Lujinxingia vulgaris: one gene and its partner. The protein of the gene in region 1 binds, or shares a complex with, the protein of each later gene. Links are inferred from orthologs where the notes say so. Each region holds a gene or a part of one and is shown in the gene's direction. Other genes may lie near its edges. The genes, in order: tsaD and tsaE.

Evidence for each region.
Region 2: the proteins of tsaD (region 1) and tsaE are in contact, whole or in part, in a crystal structure (PDB 6N9A), measured with the Thermotoga maritima proteins. The link is inferred for Lujinxingia vulgaris from one-to-one orthologs. Residues at the interface, in WP_004082750.1 of Thermotoga maritima: Cys10, Asp11, Arg49, His50, Leu82, Gly84, Gly135, Gly136, Glu154, Thr155, Leu156, Asp157, Asp158, Ser159, Glu162, Asp165, Lys166, Arg169, Leu170, Tyr175, Lys213, Thr214, Leu217, Tyr218, Gln221, Arg222, Asn324; in WP_004082108.1 of Thermotoga maritima: Leu37, Gly38, Lys46, Lys57, Val59, Lys60, Ser61, Thr63, Phe64, Thr65, Leu66, Met67, Val69, Pro71, Tyr82, Arg83, Leu84, Asp86, Asp88, Phe89, Asp93, Ile128, Asp130, Glu131, Arg134.

Annotation. Positions count from the first base shown.
Region 1 is NZ_VOSM01000005.1:219,013-224,739, forward strand. What follows is about bases 1,791-4,673. They hold tsaD (tRNA (adenosine(37)-N6)-threonylcarbamoyltransferase complex transferase subunit TsaD), read left to right. Parts: upstream 1,791-2,647; coding sequence 2,648-3,700; downstream 3,701-4,673. Other genes in these bases: FRC98_RS12310 (response regulator), read left to right, coding at 1,791-2,615; FRC98_RS12320 (hypothetical protein), read left to right, coding at 3,721-4,026; FRC98_RS12325 (hypothetical protein), read right to left, coding at 4,157-4,621; FRC98_RS12330 (twin-arginine translocase TatA/TatE family subunit), read right to left, coding at 4,618-4,673. In the rest of the region: more of FRC98_RS12310, read left to right, coding at 1-1,790; more of FRC98_RS12330, read right to left, coding at 4,674-4,842; FRC98_RS12335 (CPBP family intramembrane glutamic endopeptidase), read right to left, coding at 4,882-5,613.
Region 2 is NZ_VOSM01000003.1:273,330-279,166, forward strand. What follows is about bases 904-3,896. They hold tsaE (tRNA (adenosine(37)-N6)-threonylcarbamoyltransferase complex ATPase subunit type 1 TsaE), read left to right. Parts: upstream 904-2,125; coding sequence 2,126-2,668; downstream 2,669-3,896. Other genes in these bases: FRC98_RS08145 (protein kinase domain-containing protein), read left to right, coding at 904-2,109; FRC98_RS08155 (hypothetical protein), read left to right, coding at 2,680-3,153; FRC98_RS08160 (CPBP family intramembrane glutamic endopeptidase), read left to right, coding at 3,150-3,800; FRC98_RS08165 (hypothetical protein), read left to right, coding at 3,797-3,896. In the rest of the region: FRC98_RS08140 (hypothetical protein), read left to right, coding at 1-112; more of FRC98_RS08145, read left to right, coding at 109-903; more of FRC98_RS08165, read left to right, coding at 3,897-4,039; FRC98_RS08170 (TIGR02757 family protein), read right to left, coding at 4,066-4,926; FRC98_RS08175 (TIGR04563 family protein), read left to right, coding at 5,085-5,273; FRC98_RS08180 (hypothetical protein), read left to right, coding at 5,398-5,826; FRC98_RS08185 (carboxypeptidase-like regulatory domain-containing protein), read right to left, coding at 5,823-5,837. UniProt on the Escherichia coli protein: Required for the formation of a threonylcarbamoyl group on adenosine at position 37 (t(6)A37) in tRNAs that read codons beginning with adenine.

The DNA of each region.
Region 1 (5,727 bases):
ACACCGAGGAGCTCCCCCGACAGCCCGGCGAGGGCGACGAGCCTCGCCAGGGCTCCGGCGGCGGCCACTGGAAGTTCCACTGGGACGAGGGCGAAGAGCGCCCCAACACCGAAGAGATCCCCGCCGCGGATCTCGAAGAGCCCGCCTCCGAGAGCGATTTCCCCGACACCCACGCCGAAGGTCTGCGCGAGCTCGAAGATCAAGAACGGCGACGCCGCGAGGCCGAGGCCCGCCACCTCGCCGAACAAAAAGAAGCCATGGAGCGCGCGCAATCTCAGCCGGTGCCCACCGCCGAGTTCGACGCGCCCACCTCCGAGGAGCTCCCGCCCGAACCTCTCGAAGATCGCGAAGTCCCCGCCGGCGACGCCACCGGCGAGCTCTACGTGGCCGATCTTCTGGCCCAGAAGCCCCCGGCCGGCCGCCAGCGCATCCCCACCCCCAGCGCCTCGCCGGCCCAGGCGCTGGCGATCGATGAGCCGCTGCCTAACGCCTCCGGCGCTGACGCTTTTGCCCCCGACTCCGCCGGCGATCCCTTAAGCGACGACGACCTCTTCGGCGACGACAACGCCTTTAACGACACCGACGACGACGCCTTCGGCCTCTTCGACGACGAACCCGAAGGCACCCTTCCCGGTGTCGGTGAGGAGCACGCCCCCACCCATCCCCACGACACCGAGCGCAGCGAACGCGAGACCGCCAAGATCCGCATCCCCGACGAGATCAAACGCGCCCGCGACGAGGCCCGAAAGGCCCGCGAAGACGACGCCGAGCTTCAGGCCCAGGCCCTCGAAGACACCGACGCCCACGACGACGAACCCGCCGCTGACACCCCCGCCGAACCCGAAGCCGCCGACGACGACGCCTTCGCCAACCCGGACTTCGCCCCCGAGGTCAACCTCGAGGAGATGTCCGAACCCGAGCCCCTCGACACCTCACACAGCGACGAAAACGCAGAGCCGCAACCCACTGAAAACACAGAAGAATCCAACACAGCCACCCTGCCCGCAGTCCAGCGTCACAGCGCCGACAACACCATCGTCTCCACCGAATACACCCTCAAAAAGCGTCGCGCCTCCGGCACCACCGCACCCGGCTCCGCCTTCGAAGACGACGAGCCCACCCCCGCTCCGATGATCGACCCCAGCACCGCCCACACCTCCCTCGAGGAGGGCGATGCCCCCCAACCTCAGGACGCCGACGCCCGCGCCAAACAGGTCGATACCGACCCCGACCTCGACACCTACCTCGCCGAAAAGAACACCGAGAGCGAGCACCAGAACGAGTCCGAGCACCAGCACGAGGACCAGGACCAGCACGAGGACCAGGACCAGAACGAGGACCAGGACCAGAACGAGAACGAGGACCAGAACGAGAACGAGGACCAGGACCAGAACGAGGACCAGGACCAGCACGAGGACCAGGACCAGCACGAGGACCAGGACCAGCACGAGGACCAGGACCAGCACGAGGACCAGGACCAGCACGAGGACCAGGACCAGCACGAGGACCAGGACCAGCACGAGGACCAGGACCAGCACGAGGACCAGGACCAGCACAAGGACCAGGACCAGAACGAGGACCAGGACCAGAACGAGAACGAGTCCGAGTCTGAGTCCGAATCCAAACCCGTCTCCACCCTCACCGACGCCGACCACACCCCCAACGCTCGCCCCCGCGTGCAGCTGGGCGGCGCGCTCTCCGAGGCCTCGTTCTTTCAGAAGGGCGAAAACCTCCATGAATACGACGATCTTGGCGAGGAACTGGCCGGAGAGTCGAAGAGCTGGAAGTTGTGGGTGATCGTCGCGGCGATCATGGCGCTTGTGGCCATCACGCTGGTAGCGATGCAGATGTCGTCGGGCCCGGAGCCGGCCGACGCGATCCCGGAGGAGGTGGCCAGCGCCGAGGAGCCCGAACCTGAGCCTGAGGAGCCTGCGGTCGAAGTGGAGGAGCCTCAAGCTGGCGGGGAGGTCGCTCAAGACGAAGAGCCCACCGGCCTTGATCTCGATCAGGCTCTGGCCCGCGCGCGCCTCGAAGGCATGTCGGCCGAAGCCGCCGCCGTGGAGCTCGCCAGCGAGCGCGCCGCCAGCGACGCCGCCGCGCCCTCGGCCGAAGATCAGGCCGCCGAAGAAGCCGCCGCTGCCGAAGTGGCCGCCGCACAGGAGCAACCCGCCGAGGAGGCTGCCCCTGCAAACGCGGCTGTGGCCCCCGAGGAACAAGAACTTCGCGCCGCTGAGACCACCCCGGCCCCTGACCGCGAGACCACGGTCAACGAAGACATCCAACGCCTGCGCACCATGGTCCAGCGCGAGCGTATTGATGAGGCCCTTCCCCTGGCCCGCGATTTGAGCAAGCGCGCCCCCAACAACCGCCAGGTCGCCTTCCTGCACGGTCAGGCCGCCCTCTACGACGGCAAAAACTCCGAGGCCATCGAAAACCTCACCCGCGCCGAGCGGCTGGGCATGCGCACCGGCGCCTTCTACCTGGAGCTCGCCACCGCCTACCAGCTGGCCGGTCGCCGCGATCAGGCCAAAGGCGCCTACGAGAAGTTTCTGGAGATCGAGCCCGAAGGCCAGAGCGCCGACGAGGTCCGCGCCATCCTTGAGTCGCAGTTCTAAGCCTTTGCACCTCTTGCACCACAGGCAGCACCATGCTGGTCATGACCATCGAATCGAGCTGCGACGAGACCTCCGTCGCGCTCATTAAAGACGGCCGCCAGATCCTGGCCAACGCAGTCGCCAGCCAGATCCCCATCCATCGCCGCTACGGCGGGGTGGTTCCGGAGCTGGCCAGCCGCAACCACATCCGCGACATCCACCAGGTCCTCAACGAGGCCCTCGATGACGCCGGGCTCACCCTCGACGCCGTCGAGGGTTTTGGCGTGACCTGCGGCCCCGGCCTTGTCGGAAGCCTGCTGGTAGGCATTGAGACCGCCCGCGCCCTGGCCTTCGCGCTCAACAAGCCGGTGGTGGGCCTCAACCATCTCGAAGGCCACCTCACCGCGGTGCTGCTCGAAGGCGACACCGTCAAAAACCCCGAATTTCCCTACCTGGGGCTCATCGTCAGCGGCGGCCACACCGACCTCTACATCGTGCGCGGCCTGGGCAACTACGAGCTCCTGGGTCGCACCCGCGACGATGCGGCCGGCGAGGCCTTTGATAAGGTCGCGCGCATGCTCGGGCAGCCTTATCCGGGCGGCGTGGCCATCGACCGCCTCGCAAAAGATGGCCGCCCCGACGCCATTGAGTTTCCGCGCCCGATGTGGACGCGCAAAAACTTCGACTTCTCGTTTTCGGGCCTCAAAACCGCCGTCGCCCAGCACATCGACGCCCACGGCATCCCCGAGGGGCAGCAGCTCAACGACCTCTGCGCCTCCTTCCAGGAGGCCGTCGTCGACGTGCTCCTCTTCAAGGCGCTTAACGCCTGTGAGGCGCACAAACTCAAACGCCTGGTGCTCTCCGGCGGGGTGGCCTGCAACAGCCGGCTGCGACAGCGCGCTCAAGAGGCCTGCCAGGCCGAAGGACTCGAGCTCTTTGTGGCGCCCCCCTCGCTCTGCACCGACAACGCCGCGATGCTCGGCCCCATCGCCGAGCATTACTTGCAGCTTGAGGGCGACTCGGAGTTTGTCGGCCACACCATCCGCGCCCAATCCAGCATGCCCCTTGGCCACTCCGAGCGCACCCCGGCCCGCACCCACCGCTAACGCCACACTGGAGTTCCCCCGTGACCACCCCCGCTCCCCAGATCCTCGACGCCCTGCTCCGCCACGATCGCGTCAAAGCACTCGTGCTCATCGATGAGCAGGGCAACCCCCTGGCCACCCGCGGCCAGGCCCGCTCCATGATCGCCGGCGCCAATGAGGCCACCGTCCTCACCGACCTGAGCAAAGTCAGCGCCGACGCCCGCGAGTGCGTCTACATCACCCGCCACGGCCTGAATCATTTTTTGATCGTGATCTTCGATGAAAACGTCGACTTCGACACCCTCAAAAAAGACGTCGACGCCACCATCGCCCAGCACCAGCGCTGAGGCCCACAGCGCCCGCGCCCGCAACTTCCCCCTGAAAAACCAGCGCTAAAACGCCAACGGGCGCGCCGCATCGGCGCGCCCGTTGGCGTCAACTTCGTCTGGAAAAAGCCCGACTTCCCGGGCTCTGGGCTTACTCGCCCTTTCCTTTGGAGAGGTTGTCGACATCACTCTCCGTGAAGGGCTCGGCCTCCAGCCCGCCCTGCACCAGAACCTTCGGCATCCCGCCGATCTGCTCCAGGCTCAGCCCGTCGGCCTGCGGCACAATGTAGCTGGCCATGCCCCAGTACGTTGCCAGGCACAGCATCCAGGCCACCCCGGTGCGAAAGACATCGCCGCGGGCGATGCCCACCAGCAACCCGAAGAGCGTCGCCCCGACGATCAGCACCCCGGTCACCCCGAAATCCCGCGTCAGATACGCCAGCACGTTCACCGGCACCACCACCACAAGCGCGCTCGCAAAGGTGTTGTAATCCGGGTTGAGCTGGGTGAAGCGAAAGCTCAGCAAAATCACGACCAGCTGCGCCAGCGCCGCGGCCGCGTAAAAGGTCAGCGGGGTCCACGTAAAGCCGGATACCACCTCGGCCACTATCATCATGACTCTCTCGTCTGCGTCGGCTCCGTCGACTCGCCGGAGGCTTCTTCGTGGTCGAGCTCACCGGAGGTCGAGCTCACATCGATCACATCATCGGCCAGCCCCTTCTGAAAACTCAACCGAAGGCGCGCGGCCGCCGCGCTGATCTGCGGCAACTTCTGCAGGCCGACCACCACGAAAATGATCGCGGCGACCACCAGCAGCTCTGAGGCGTTGAGCATCATAACAAAGGACTCCCGGGCATCGGAGCTGGGCCGGGCATCTCACCCGTTTGATGCGAGGATCACAAGCACCAGCACGTCATAGAGAGCATGGGTGTACACCGCGACTGCAAACCCGCGCAAATAGAAGATCAACGCCAGCAACACCCCGGCGATGGCCCGAAAGACAAACACCCCCATCGCAAACTCCTCGCCAAGCGGCCCCATATGATGCACCGCGCTGAAGATCACACTGGAGAGCACCACCGCCCACAGCGCCGCCCACCACCTGGGCCAGCCCACCACCCGGTGGCCCAGCCACACCATCGTGCCCATCAGCCCCAGCCTGAAGACGAGCTCCTCATAGAGCCCCGCCCCCGCGCTGAGCACCAGATTATCGAGCACCGAGGCCTCCCCACCCACGCTCAGGCCCACACTTAGGAGCGCGCTCAAGCCCAGCGCGTCCATAATCGCCACGATCGCCGCGCCGAAGAAGAACGCATACACCGCGCTCTCCGCCACCACCGCTGGCCACACCCTCAGCCGCAGCCGCTCTTTTTTGCGCAGCATCACCGCCGCGACCACCATCAGTAACAACACCCCCACATGCACGCCCAGGTAGTAGTGAAGCTCCCCGCCCACCGCCCACCAGAGCGTATCGGTCATAAAGTCGACGCCGTTTCGCACCCCGCCGGTCCACAACACCCCGAGCTGATAGAGCACAAAAAGCGGCATCACCAGCACAAGACTATGCCAGGTATCGCGGCTCTGCTGATGGTAGGTGCTTAACTTCATCACTTCTCTCAACGCGCGCACCACACGCCCGCGTGGGACATCGGGGTCGGGTGCCTAACTTTTGATGCAGGGAGGTCCCGCATCCATCGACCAGGCGCTATCGTAGCGCGCCAG
Region 2 (5,837 bases), on another replicon or contig:
GCTGGTGCCCCTTCATCGCGAGGATAAGGAGCCGCAGGCCGCCCCCGAAGAGGCGCCTGCCGCCGAGGAAAGCACTGAGCACTCCGAGGAAGAAGGGAAGGTTGAGCGATGAGTGAGTCGTCGAATAAGCCGCCGCGCGTTCCCCCGCCGTTGACGCCCGCCGGGCGCAAGCCTTCGGCTCCCGGGGCGAAACCTCCCGGACCGCCTCCCAGGCCCGCCGTTCGGCGTCAGGCACCCGGCGTTCGCGGCAGCACCCAGGCGCCGGAGGCCGCGACTCTGAAAACCGGCGATGCCGTCGGTGGACGCTTCGTGGTGGAGCGCTATCTGGGAAGCTCCGGCGGTGGGGTCAGCTACCTCTGCAACGATCGTCAGACGCAGTCGCCGGTCGTTGTGAAGGTGCTCGAGATGCCCTTCCCGGGCGACGACGCCTTCGCAAAACTCAGCGCCGAGGTGCGCCTGGCCGGGAGCATCGACCACCGAAACCTCACCGGTGCGGTGGGGATGGGGCGCACCCAGAATGGCGAGATTTTTATCGCGATGGAGTTCGTGGAGGGGTCTACGCTCTCGCAGCTCGTGGCCCAGAGACGCGAAGAGGGGCGCACGCTGAGCATTCGTGACACCTTCACAGTGCTCGCCCACGTCTGCAGCGCACTCTCGGCGGTGCATGAGCGCAAAACCAGCCACGGGGTGCTCACGCCTTACAACATCTACGTCAACAAGCAGGGCGTGGTGAAAGTGGGGAACCTGGCCTTCGGCCGCATGGTCAGCACCTTTCTTCACGGACGAGGGGAGGGGCCTTTTCATGACAGCATCTACGTGGCGCCGGAGGTGGCTGAGTCGCCGGGGAACCTGAGCGCCGCGGCCGACCTCTACAGCCTGGGCATGATCGCCGCAGAGCTGCTCAACCCCACCGGTCTTCCCAGTGAGCGAAAGCAGGCCCACGAGATGGCGCTCGACGGGCTTGCCAAATACCCGCCGGCGCTCTTCAGCCTGGTCTCGGCGTGTCTCTCCGCCGATCGCACGCAGCGACCGCGCTCCGCGCAGCACTTCCGCGATGAGCTTGAGGAAATCGCCCGCGACGCCGGCGCGCGCTTAAGCGGCGCGGCCCCTCCCGGCGCGCTGCCGGTGGAGCCGGCCGTGGCTGAGAGCGAGGAGGGCGACAGCCTCTTTGATCTTTTCGACGTCGGTGACATCGCGCCGCCCCCGGCCGATGAGGCCGAGGCCGAGCGCTACCTCGTGCAGAAGAGCGGCCTCGACTACGGCCCCTTTACCGAAAAGCAGATCATCGATCAGCTTCGCGCCGACGAGATCGACGAGAACTCGCTGGTGCTCGACCGCTTCACCCAGCAGCGTTGCCGTCTCATCGAGATGGAGGCGTTCACCGCCGAGGTCGAAGCCTACATTCCGGAGCGTGAAGAGCGCCGCCGGCGTGAGGCCGAAGCCCGCGCCGAGCTGCAGCGTAAGGTCAAGAAAGGTGGCCTTGCCGCGCTGGTCGTCTCCATTGTTGCCGGGCTCGTGGTGCTGGCGGCGATGGGCTGGTTCTGGCTGCAGCAGCCCGACCCGGAGCCGATGCCTCTGGAGCAGGCCTTCGCGTCGCTGGATTATACCTTCCTGCCACCGCCCTCGGAGTTTCAGGCGGTGGCGGTCGACTCCGACCTTCTGCAGAGCATCTTTAACCCTCGCGCCAGCGAGGAGGAGATCGCGCGCACACTCAAGAAAGTGCGCGGCGCCGGTGGCAAGCGCGCCTCGGGCAAAGCTGCGGCCGGCGGCGGCTCCGGGCAGCGTGAGGCCGATGTCGATATGGCCAACTTCTCGGGCTCGTCCAAGCACCTGAGCGACCAGGAGATCAACCGCGTTATTATGAGCGACTTCAACGCGATGACCGACTGCATTCGCTCCGAGCTCAACCGAAACAGCTCCTTTAAGGGGCTGACGGTGCAGTTCTTTATCCGCCCCTCCGGCACCACCGGCGGTGTGCAGATCAAGGAAAGTCAGTACCAGAGCCGCGAGGTTGGCCAGTGCATGATCCAGCGCTTCCGTGCGATGAAGTTCCCCGAGCACGGCGCCATCTCCAACCGCGGTGTGGAGTTCCCCCTCTACGTGCAGTGAACCCGCAGGTGGCAGCATGACGACCCGTGAGCGCCCGAACTTCTCGCCGGGCGACTATAACAACCTCGGTGCGCAGCCGCGCACCGAGCTGACGCTTGATGGCGAGCCGGCGACCCTGAACCTCGGGCGCGCGCTGGGTGAGGCGATGCGTGAGCGCGGCGAGGGCTTCCTGGGCCTCGTCGGCGACCTCGGTGCCGGAAAGACGACGCTTATCAAGGGGTTGGCCGAGGGCATGGACATCGCCCCCGACGAGGTCTCAAGCCCCACCTATGCGCTGGTGCAGGAGTACGGCGCCGAGGGCGAGCTTGTGCATATGGACCTCTACCGCCTGGAGCATTACGACGATCTGGAGTCGCTGGCCTACTGGGACTACATCGACCGCCCTCAGACGTTGGTCTGCGTGGAGTGGCTCGACCGCATCCCCCACGCCTGGCCCGGCCAGGGCGTGGTTGTGGAACTTCTGCGCCAGGGCGATGGCCGCCAGGCACGCATCTTCGCCAGCGAGGCGTACCACGCCCTGGTGGAGCGCATCGGCTCCGATCTCAACGACATCACCTGAAGGATCTACCCATGAGCGCGACCCCCAATGACACCCCGACCCCGCAGGCCGAGGTGGTGCTGCCGGTGGCGGCCCGACGGAAGATCGAGTCGCGCCTTCGCACCCGCTACCACGCCTATCTTCGCCCCGGCGAACGCATCGGGCTGCGGGTGGAAGAAGAGTCCGATTTTGTCTTTGCCTGCCTCAAACTCACCAGCGCCGATAAGCGTTTTGCCCTGGAGCTCGAAGGCGCCGCCATCGTCCAGGATCAGGACGCCGCCTTCCTCGCCGCAACTTCGCCACGCGACCGGCTGCTGGCGGTGATCGAGTTTCTGGCCGACCAGCTCAACGACTATTTTCGGGTTCAACGAAACCAGCGCTTTCACCTGGACTGGCGAAAGCACCCGTGCAGCGGGCTTATCGTGCGTTTTCGCGGCACCGAGCGCTCCCCGGAGCTTGAACAGCAGGCCAACCGGCTTCTGGGAGAGACGTCGGAGGAGATTTGAGTCAGCAACCCGACGATCCCCAGCTCTCCGGAGCACCGAGCGTCTTTGCCGCGCTGATCTTTTACGGCGCGATGCTGGGCGTGGCCTGGCTTCTGGGCGTGGTGTGGCTGGACTTAAACCTGCTGGTCTGGCCGGAGAAGTTGCAGGGCGCCACCGCGATGCATGCCGCGCTGGGTGCCGCGGTGGGGCTCGGAGCGGTGGTCGCCTCGCGGCTGGTGGAACGCTACACCGCCTGGGGCCGCAACCTCGGGGATGCTTTTGCGGGCATGCTCGGTCCCATGACTCCCGGACAGGTGCAGGTTCTGGCGCTGACCAGCGGGGTTGCTGAAGAGATCTTTTTTCGGGGCTTTTTACAGCAGGCCTTCAGCACCGCCGGATGGGCCGGTCCTTACGGCGACTGGGTGGGGCTTGTGCTGGCGAGCGTGATTTTTGGGCTTATTCATATTGGCCCGGAGCGCGATACCTTTCGGCCCTGGACATACATGGCGCTGGGGCTGGGCGCGATCTTCGGGCTGATGTACCTCTACACCGGTTCGGTGCTTGCGCCGGTGATCGCGCATATCACGGTGAACTATTTCAACCTGGGCCACATCTCGCGGCAGGCGTTGGCCGAGGGCGAGGGCTTGAGCCCCGAGGATGAGCGATGAACCCGGTGGTGGTGATCACAACGGTGCAGCCGGCGTTGATCTTCTGGATCGCTACGATCGCGCTTTTTCTGGGCATCGCGCTGGCCGCGATCGTCTCGCCAGGGCGGCGATGGTTCGAGCTCACCGTGATCCTGGCGCTGGCGATGCTCGTCTTTGGCGCGGCGGGATTTGCCTTTACGCAGCTGGTGCTGGGCTATGATGTAGTGGTGGTCGACGCCATCGCTTCAATGCGCGGATAGGCGCCGAAGTCGTTGTCTGGTGCGGTCTAGAGCGTGCACGCCGCCTCAATCGGGCACCCCGGGCAGTGCTCGTCGGAGCGGCGGTGAATGCAGCGCCGACCGATGCCCAGGTGGCAGAGCGCAAAGTCATATTTGAGGGGATCCTGAGCGTCGAGCGAGGCCAGCCGCTCGGAGACCTCGATCGCCGCGCGGGCGTCGAGCGTCTTTCGGGTGAGCAGCCCCAGGTAGCGGCAGAGGCGACCGGTGTGGGTGTCCAGGGGCATCACAAGCGCGTCGGGCGAGAGGGAGGGCCATAAGCCCAGATCGATGCCGTCGGGGCCGCGGCTCATCCAGCGAAAGAAGAGGTGCAGGCGTTTGCAGGTGCTGCCATCGGCCGGGTCGGGGAGCAGGTAGCGAAACCCGCGCGAGAGCTCCTGGCGCGCACGGCGCTGACGCAGTGTCTGCACGAAGTTGGACGCGGCATGCAGGTGGCGCTCGCGGGCGCTTAAACCATCGGTTTCGGGGAGGCCACGGCGGTAGAGTTCGCTGAGGCTTCCTTCCCGGCGCAGCGTCGTTCCCAGGGCTACCGCGAGGTCGGCCAGATCCTCGCCGCGGGTCATGCGGTAGGTGAACGCGGGCCAGCGCGTTGCAAGATCCTCAAGCGGGGCCACCCGGAGCGTGTGGGCAGGGTGGGGCCCCAGGGGCGAAAGCGCGCGCACGATGGCCTCGCGCAAGACCTTAACCTGGCCGTAAGCCAGCGAGCTTGCCACAAGTGCGGCGACCTCCCGATCCTCATCGCGCTCGTACTCCCAGACGCGGCCCACCGGATCATGGTCGCGACGGGCGAGGTGGTCGCATTGCGCCATGGTTTCTTTAAGTAGTGCTTTAAGTGTCTGGGAGTTCGGCATGGGGGCTCAGGGTGAGAACGACGAGGTGAAGATCTTTCGTACAAAATTTTTGACCGCCGCGCCGCCTCGCATAGGGTGTGCCTCCGATGTGGGAGAGGCGCGGTGGAACGCGGCCTCGCCCTGGCACCCGACGATGCGCCGAAGTCACGGAGGACTCAATGGCCACCAAAAAGAAGATGACCCTGTACCTGCCCGAAGAGCTTCTCAATGAGATGCGGCAGGAGGCGCTTCGCCAGGATCGCTCGTTGAGCTGGATCATGGAAGCCGCCTGGAAGATCGCCCGGGAGCGACTTCGCGAGATGCCCGGTGTCGACGAGCTCTACGAAGATTACGAGGCCGCCAGCTGAGCGGACCTTGCGCACGAGCGCACTGCGCGTTGATGGGCCGCCGGGCGATTGCGCCCGCGCGGCCCTTCGATTATGGAAGAGGCATTGCTGAGCGTGCATTCCTCCAGAGCCCGAAGAGTTGCCCATGGCCGAGAAGACCCCGCCGAGTTCGACTGCGTTGAGCCCCCGCGAGCAGCGCCTCCAGAACGTCACGCGTAAGGCGCGCCGGCTGGGCTATGTGGTCTTCTTCGGCACGGCGGTGCTGGTCTTCTTGCCGATCGCCTTCGGTGCGATCACCGGAATTCGGGACGGACGCATCTGGGATCCCTTTACCGGGCAGCAGGTCGGCGCGGGATCGGTGGAACCGGACTGCCGGCAAGACGCCACGGACCTTCTGATGGAGGCCGGGCGTCTCAACGCTCTGAGCGCGTCCTGGGAGAATCGCCACCGCCGCTGGGTTACGCGCTGCAAAGGGGAAGAGCCGGTGGCCTTCTCGATGTTACGCACCGCGCGCGGCGAGCTTCGACGAGGGGAGTCGGGCGGCGAGGCTGCAGCTGAGGACGATCGGGATTAACGCAGCGCTTC